Linked DNA regions of Planctomyces sp. SH-PL62. The protein of the gene in region 1 interacts with the protein of each later gene in a pairwise test. Links are inferred from orthologs where the notes say so. Each region holds a gene or a part of one and is shown on either strand. Other genes may lie near its edges.

Region 1 (3,961 bases):
CCGCGGGCGTCCTCCCCTCGCCCGTCCACCCCCCGCGCCCCGGCTACGAGTTCAACGAGGTCGAGAATCGGATCATCCGCGATCTCGGCTCGAAGATGAGCTTCGTCGGCCTGTTCATGGTCGGCATCGGCCTCTGCTTCGCCGTCATGACCATCCAGCGCTGGTCGCGATACCAGGAGATCGAGGTCGGCTTCCTCTTCCTGGCGATGCTGTTCATGGTCTTCGGCGTCTGGACCCACCGCGCCGGCCGGGACTTCCGCCTGGTGGTCGACTCCCAAGGACGCGACGTCGCCCACCTGATGGCCGCCCTCTCGTCGCTCCTGAAGTGCTACCGTCTCATCTACATGCTCTTCTTCGTCGGCCTGATCTTCGCCATGATCCTCCTGGCTGCGGCCCAGGTGGGAGGGCGAGGGTGAGGGTGAAGCCGACCGACGGCCCGCCCGCGCCCGCTCAGGATTTCGCGATCGCCGCGAGTTCCGCGGAGCGGCGGGAGGCGGCCTCGACGGCGTCGATGAGGGCGCCGCGGAGGGCTTGGCGTTCGAGGACCTGGACGCCGGCGATCGTGGTGCCTCCGGGGCTCGTCACCTGGTCTTTCAGGGCACCGGGGTGGATCTTCGTTTCGAGGACCATCCTGGCGGCGCCGAGGACCGTCTGGGCGGCGAGGGTCGTCGCCACGTCGCGCGGGAGTCCCGCGCGGACGCCGCCGTCGGAGAGGGCCTCGATGATCATGTAGACGAAGGCCGGGCCGCTCCCCGAGAGGCCCGTCACGGCGTCGAGCTGCGATTCCGGCACCCGCACGGCCCGGCCGACCGAGTCCAGGAAGCGCTGGACGGCGTCGGCGTCGGCGTCGGTCGCGTTCGCCCCCAGCGCGAAGGCCGAGGCCCCCTCGCCGAGCAGGGCGGGCGTGTTGGGCATCACCCGGACGATCCGCGTCGCGGCCCCCAGCGCGGCCGACATCGCGGCGATCGGGACGCCGGCCGCGATCGAGACCACCAGATGCCGAGGGGCGAGCGCCGGGGCGATCTCGGCCAGCACGCCCGCCATGCTCTGCGGCTTGACCGCCAGGACGACCACGTCGCTGGCGTCGAGGACCGGCCGATTGCTCCCGTGGACGGCGATCCCGGCCTCGCGGCCCAGCTCCTCGCGCGCGGCGGGGATCGGGTCGCTCGCGGCGATCCGGTCGGGGGTCGCCACCCCCGCGCGGATCATCCCTTTCACCAGGGCCGAGGCCATCCGGCCCGCGCCCAGGAATCCCCAACGGAGGGGGTCGCGATCGGTCGATTCGGTCGGCGTCGGCATGGTCATGGCTCGCTCGGGAAGGCCGCGTGGACGAGGCCCTGGAGGACGAGGTCGGGGATGACGCGGGCGGCGGGGCCTTCGACGGCCGGGGCGAGCCGGAAGGCGTCGCCGCCGGTCCAGACGACCAGGGGAGCGGCGCCGAGGTCGACCGCCTGGCGGGCCAGCAACTCGCGGACGGCCCCGACCGAGCCCCAGAAGACGCCGGCTTCCAGCGAGGGGACCGTGGACCGGCCCCACGACGGGGCGCAACGGCCGGGGTCCACCAGCGGGAGCTGGGCGGTGAAGTGGTGCAAGGCGCGGGCGCAGAGGCCCATGCCCATCGCGATCGCCCCCCCTTGCCAGACGCCGCCGGGGGTGATCCGTTCGATCGTGATCGCGGTGCCGCACGAGACCACCAGGATCGGCCTCCCCGGGCCCAGCAGCCGCGAGGCCGCCAGCACGGCGAGCGCGCGGTCGGCGCCGCCGGTCTCGGCCCCTTCGACGTCCTTGGCCACCGGGACCTCGGCCGCGGTCAGGAACCAGCGGACCTCGGCCACGCCCCGATCGGCCAGGAACGCCCCCAGGCGAGCGGCCAGGGGAGGGTTGACCGACGAGACGGCCCAGGTCGCCGGGCCGGTCGCGGGACGGAGCCAGCCGTCGAGGACGACGCCCCAGACCTTCGGGTCGTCGAGGGGGAGCGAGACGCTCGGCCCGGACGCCCCGTGCTCGTCGAGCAGGGCCCACTTGAGACGGGAGTTGCCGATATCGGCGACGATCCGGGGCATGGTCATTCGCTCGCGGAAGAGACCGAATCCGCGGCCGGCTCAGGGTCCGATTCCGGGTCCGGAATCGAAGGCGAGGCGGGGGCGGGCGGGAGCGTGATCCGCGTCGGCTCCGGCGTCTCCTCTTCCTCGGGACGGTCCTTCAGCTTTTCCTGGATCGCGCGGAGGAGCTGGGGGACGCCCCGGCCGGTGACGGCGGAGATGGAGAGCACGTCGCGGCCGATCTCGCGGGCGAGCCGGTCGCGCGCCTCCTCGGCGTCGGTGAGGTCCATCTTGGTGACCACCACCAGCTCGGGCCGCTCGGCCAGGGCCTGGCTGTACTGCTCCAGCTCCTTGCGGATCATCTCATAGTTGCGCACCGGGTCCGAGCCGTCGACCGGCATGGCTTCGACCAGATGGACGAGCAGGCCGGTGCGTTCGACGTGGCGGAGGAACTCGTGGCCCAGCCCCAGCCCGGTGTGGGCGCCTTCGATCAGGCCGGGGATGTCGGCGACGACGAACGCGTGCTCGGAGTCGACCAGGACGGTCCCCAGGTTGGGGTATTTGGTGGTGAACGGGTAGTCGGCGATCTCGGGATGGGCGCGGGAGATTCGCGAGAGCAGGGTCGACTTGCCGGCGTTGGGGAGGCCGATCAGGCCGACGTCGGCGATGACCTTCAGCTCCAGGACGATCCAGCGCTCCTCGCCGGGGAATCCGGACTCGTGCTGCCGGGGGGCGCGATTGACGGACGACTTGAAGAAGGTGTTGCCGTGGCCCCCTCGGCCCCCCTTGGCGACGACGACCTGGTCGCCGTGGTTCTTGAGGTCGCGGAGGACGTGGCCGCGGTCGCGGTCGCGGATGATGGTCCCCGCCGGGACTGTGATCGTCAGCGGCTCGCCCCGCTTGCCGAAGCAGTTGGAGCCCTGGCCGTGGTCGCCGCGCTCGGCCTTCCAGTGCCGCTGGTGCGACAGGTGGGCGAGGTTGGTGAGCCCTTCCTCGGCGCGGATGATCACGTCGCCGCCGTCGCCGCCGTCGCCCCCGTTGGGGCCGCCGCGAGGCGCGTACTTCTCGCGACGGAAGCTGAGGCAGCCGTTGCCGCCGTCTCCCCCGCGAACGAAAATGGTCACGCGATCCGCGAACATGGAGCGACTCGATCCGGTGGAAGACGGGGGTCCATCAAGCGAACAGAGAGCGAGGGTCCCGGCCGACGGCCGAGGGACGCCCGCCCTCCCTGGTCTTCGCTCGATCGGGGGAGGGGGTCCGCGCGCAGCCGCGGCTCACCCCCGACCCGGTTCAGTTGGCGACGGCTTCGGCCTCGGTGACGACATTGATCCGACGGCCTTCCTGGTCGAACTTGACCCGGCCGTTGACAAGCGAAAAGATCGTCCAGTCGCGGCCGACGCCGACGTTCTTGCCCGGCCTCCAGCGCGTCCCGCGCTGCCGGCAGATGATGCTCCCCGGCTGGGCCGCCTGGCCGCCGTAGAGCTTGATGCCGAGCATCTGGGGGTTCGAGTCGCGACCGTTGCGGCTGGAGCCCTGTCCTTTTTTGTGAGCCATCGCTCTACCTTCTCCGAGAATCCGTGGCGTCGATTGGGTTCCCGACGTCCGGTCCATGCCGGAGGCGGGCGGTCTGGGGGCGGCCGAATCGCGGCGCAATCGCCGCGCACGCCGGTCCCCCGCCGATCATGTTACAATATCCGAACGCTCGCCCCCCCGACAAGTCCGGATCGCCGGGCGACGGGCGGGAGGCGATCGAACGAGAACGAGGAGGACGCGACCGGTGAACGGCGTCGAGAACCAGAAACGTCCGGCGGTCGTCCTGCTCAGCGGCGGCCTGGACTCGGCCACCGTGCTGGCCGAGGCCTCGGCGGCGGGCTTCGCCCCCTTCGCCCTGTCGATCGACTACGGCCAGCGTCACGCCG
Region 2 (2,798 bases), 1.5 Mb from region 1 along the record:
TCGTCGCCCCGCTGTCGACGAGGACCTCGCCCGTGCTGGGGTCGACGACGTCGCCGCAGGCGACCTTGTTCTCCAGCAGGGTCACGGCCTTGGAATCCGAGGAGTCGATCTCCTCCGAGTCGTAGAACGCTTCGAGCATGGCCTCGTCCGACGAGAACGCCGGACTCATGGCGCGCAGGAGCGTCATCGACGAGAACTTGCCCGACTGGTCGATCCGGACGCCGAGGGTGTCCTTCTTGGTGACCTGCAGCTCGATCCAGCTGCCGCGTTCGGGGATCACCCGGCAGGCGTGCAGCTTCTTGTCGGTGGACTCGACCTCCACCACGAAGTCCACGCCCGGCGAGCGGTGGAGCTGGCTGACGACCACGCGCTCGGCGCCGTTGATGATGAACTCGCCGCCGCCGATCATGACCGGCATGTCGCCGAGGTAGACGGATTCCTCGAGGGTCGTCTCCCCCTTGTTCAACCGGAGCCAGACGTGCAGGGGACGCCCGTACGTGAGCCGAAGCTGACGGCACTCGTCAGGGTCGTAGCGAGGCTTGCCCAGATCGTAACGGATGTATTCGAGCTTCAGCGTCTTGTCATAACTCTCGATCGGGAAGATCTCGCGGAAAACCCCTTCCAGGCCCGAGTCGAGCCGGCTCTCGGCCGGGTCGTCGGCCTGGAGGAACCGCTCGTAACTCCGCGTCTGGATCTGCGTGAGGTCGGGGACCGGGAACTCGTCGTGGATACGTCCGAAATTCCGCTTCTGGGCGGGGACGATCCTCCGCACGGTCGTCGGAGTGGGCATTAAGGTCGCGCTCCTCGAGAAGAGAAAGGGGCACGGGCCGGGGTCGCGGTCGTCGTCGGTCTCGCCGGAGACGCGCCCGAGTCCATTCGAGCCGGCCGGATGCGGCGGGCGGCGACCACCCCAAACGGCGACGGCCCGCGGGGGACCGCGGGCGACTCAGCAGGGGATCGGTCGGGGGTCTCAAGACGTTCGAATAAGGACGACGGGGCCGGTGATGCGTGCGCGGGAATGCGGTCGATCCGGGCGGGGCCCGAGATGGCGTCGGCCAGTGATGGTCGTCGGTGGCGCATCGTCATCCGGGCCGAAGGTCGCCGCGTTCACCTCGTGATCGCGGGCCGAGCAGAGCTGCTGCAGAAAGGACGACGGAGGCGACGAGCGGACGGATGGATCACCGTCGCCCACACCCCTCGTATCGACGATGCCAGATCATCGAGCGCCCGGGCTCCTCGCGATCGAGGGCCCGGGCGTTGACGATGGCGAGGACGGACGTGGTCCGCCCCCTTTCGCTCACTTGAGCTTGACGGTGGCGCCGGCTTCCTCGAGCTCCTTCTTGAGCTTCTCGGCGTCTTCCTTCGACAGCCCGGTCTTGATGTCCTTGGGGGCGGCCTCGACCAGGTCCTTGGCTTCCTTGAGCCCCAGGGCCGTGGCGGCGCGGACGACCTTGATGACGTTGATCTTGTTCGCGCCGATGGCCTCGAGGCTGACGTCGAACTCGGTCTTCGGGGCGGCGGCCTCGGCCGGGGCGGCGGCGGCGGCCGGGGCGGCGGCGACGGCGGCGGCGGCCGGCTTGATGCCGTGGACGACCTCAAGGTAGTCGCCGAGGGCCTTGGCTTCGAGGACGGTCAGCTGAACGATGGACTCGCCCAGGGTCTTGATGTTGTCGGCGAACGTCGGGGCTTCGGCGGTAGCCATAGCGAGAACGATCCTTTCTTCCTCGATCGAGAGATACGGCGAATCAGGCGTCGGCGTGCGTCGCGGGACGCACCCGGTGAAATTGAAGGCGGTCGTGCGAGGCGGGCGGCTCGGGATCCCCGGAACCCCCGCCGGGTCATGATCGGTCGAGGACCCGCCGCAAGGCGGGTCCGGGGGGTTGGATCAAGCCTCTTCCGGAACGGCGTCGGTCGCGGATTCGGCCTCGTCGGCCGGAGCCCCCTCGACGATCGTCTGAAGCTGGCCCAACAGGGCGGAGGCCGGAGCATTGGCCAGGCTGACGACCCGAGTGACCGGGGCGAGGGCCAGGGCGGCCACGCGGCCGATCAACTCCTCGCGACTCGGCAGCTTGGTGATGTCCTCGACCTGGTCGGGTCCGATCACCACGCCGTCGACCGCGCCACCCTTGATCTGCGGCTTCTTCAGCTTCTTGAGCTGCGCCGAGATCTCCTTGGCGAGCTCGGCGGGACCGGCGCCGCCCCAAACCAGGACCGAAGGCCCTTCGAGGAACTGCGACAGCCCTTCGACGCCCAGATCCGTCAGGACCCGGCGCGCCAGAGTGTTCTTCAGCGTCCGAACCTTGATCGACTTCTTGCGGAGGTCCATTCGGAACTGGTGTTCGCTGACCGCGTCCAGCCCCTTGAAGTCGATGATCAGCATCGACCGGCTCCCCGACAGCTCGTCGCGGAGCTGATCCATCATCAATTCTTTTACGTATTTGCTCATGGCTGGGACCGTGGTTTCCGTCTCGTCGTGTTCGATAAGTTTCGACGCAACCGTCGATCAGGAGTGGGCCCGATCAGGCGGAAACCCGGATCCCGGGGCTCATCGTGGCCGAGACGGTGATCGTCTGGATGTACGTCCCCTTCGAGGTCGCCGGCTTGATGGTCCGCAGATACGCGAGGAAGGCGTTAATATTCTCGACGAGCTGGTCCTCCGAGAAGTTGATCTTCCCGACCGGGACCGCCACGTTGCCCCCCTTGTCGTTGCGGAACTCGATCTTGCCGGCCTTGAACTCCCGCACCGCCGAGGCGATGTCGGTCGTCACGGTGCCGGACCGGGGCGAGGGCATCAGGCC

Evidence for each region. Proteins that work in one complex are often made in the same cells at the same time.
Region 2: the proteins of obgE (region 1) and rplL interact in binary tests that used the Escherichia coli proteins (3 or more experiments, as listed by UniProt). The link is inferred for Planctomyces sp. SH-PL62 from one-to-one orthologs.

What each region holds. Positions count from the first base shown.
Region 1 is NZ_CP011273.1:2,312,812-2,316,772, forward strand. Bases 1,124-3,961 are described here. They hold obgE (GTPase ObgE), read right to left. Parts: upstream 3,182-3,961; coding sequence 2,066-3,181; downstream 1,124-2,065. Other genes in these bases: proC (pyrroline-5-carboxylate reductase), read right to left, coding at 1,124-1,299; VT85_RS08900 (type III pantothenate kinase), read right to left, coding at 1,302-2,063; rpmA (50S ribosomal protein L27), read right to left, coding at 3,333-3,596; queC (7-cyano-7-deazaguanine synthase QueC), read left to right, coding at 3,820-3,961. In the rest of the region: VT85_RS08890 (hypothetical protein), read left to right, coding at 1-416; more of proC, read right to left, coding at 451-1,123. UniProt on the Escherichia coli protein: An essential GTPase which binds GTP, GDP and possibly (p)ppGpp with moderate affinity, with high nucleotide exchange rates and a fairly low GTP hydrolysis rate.
Region 2 is NZ_CP011273.1:804,163-806,960, reverse strand. It holds rplL (50S ribosomal protein L7/L12), read right to left. Parts: upstream 1,703-2,798; coding sequence 1,298-1,702; downstream 1-1,297. Other genes in the region: rplA (50S ribosomal protein L1), read right to left, coding at 2,520-2,798; rplJ (50S ribosomal protein L10), read right to left, coding at 1,886-2,446; rpoB (DNA-directed RNA polymerase subunit beta), read right to left, coding at 1-790. UniProt on the Escherichia coli protein: The binding site for several of the GTPase factors involved in protein synthesis (IF-2, EF-Tu, EF-G and RF3). Is thus essential for accurate translation.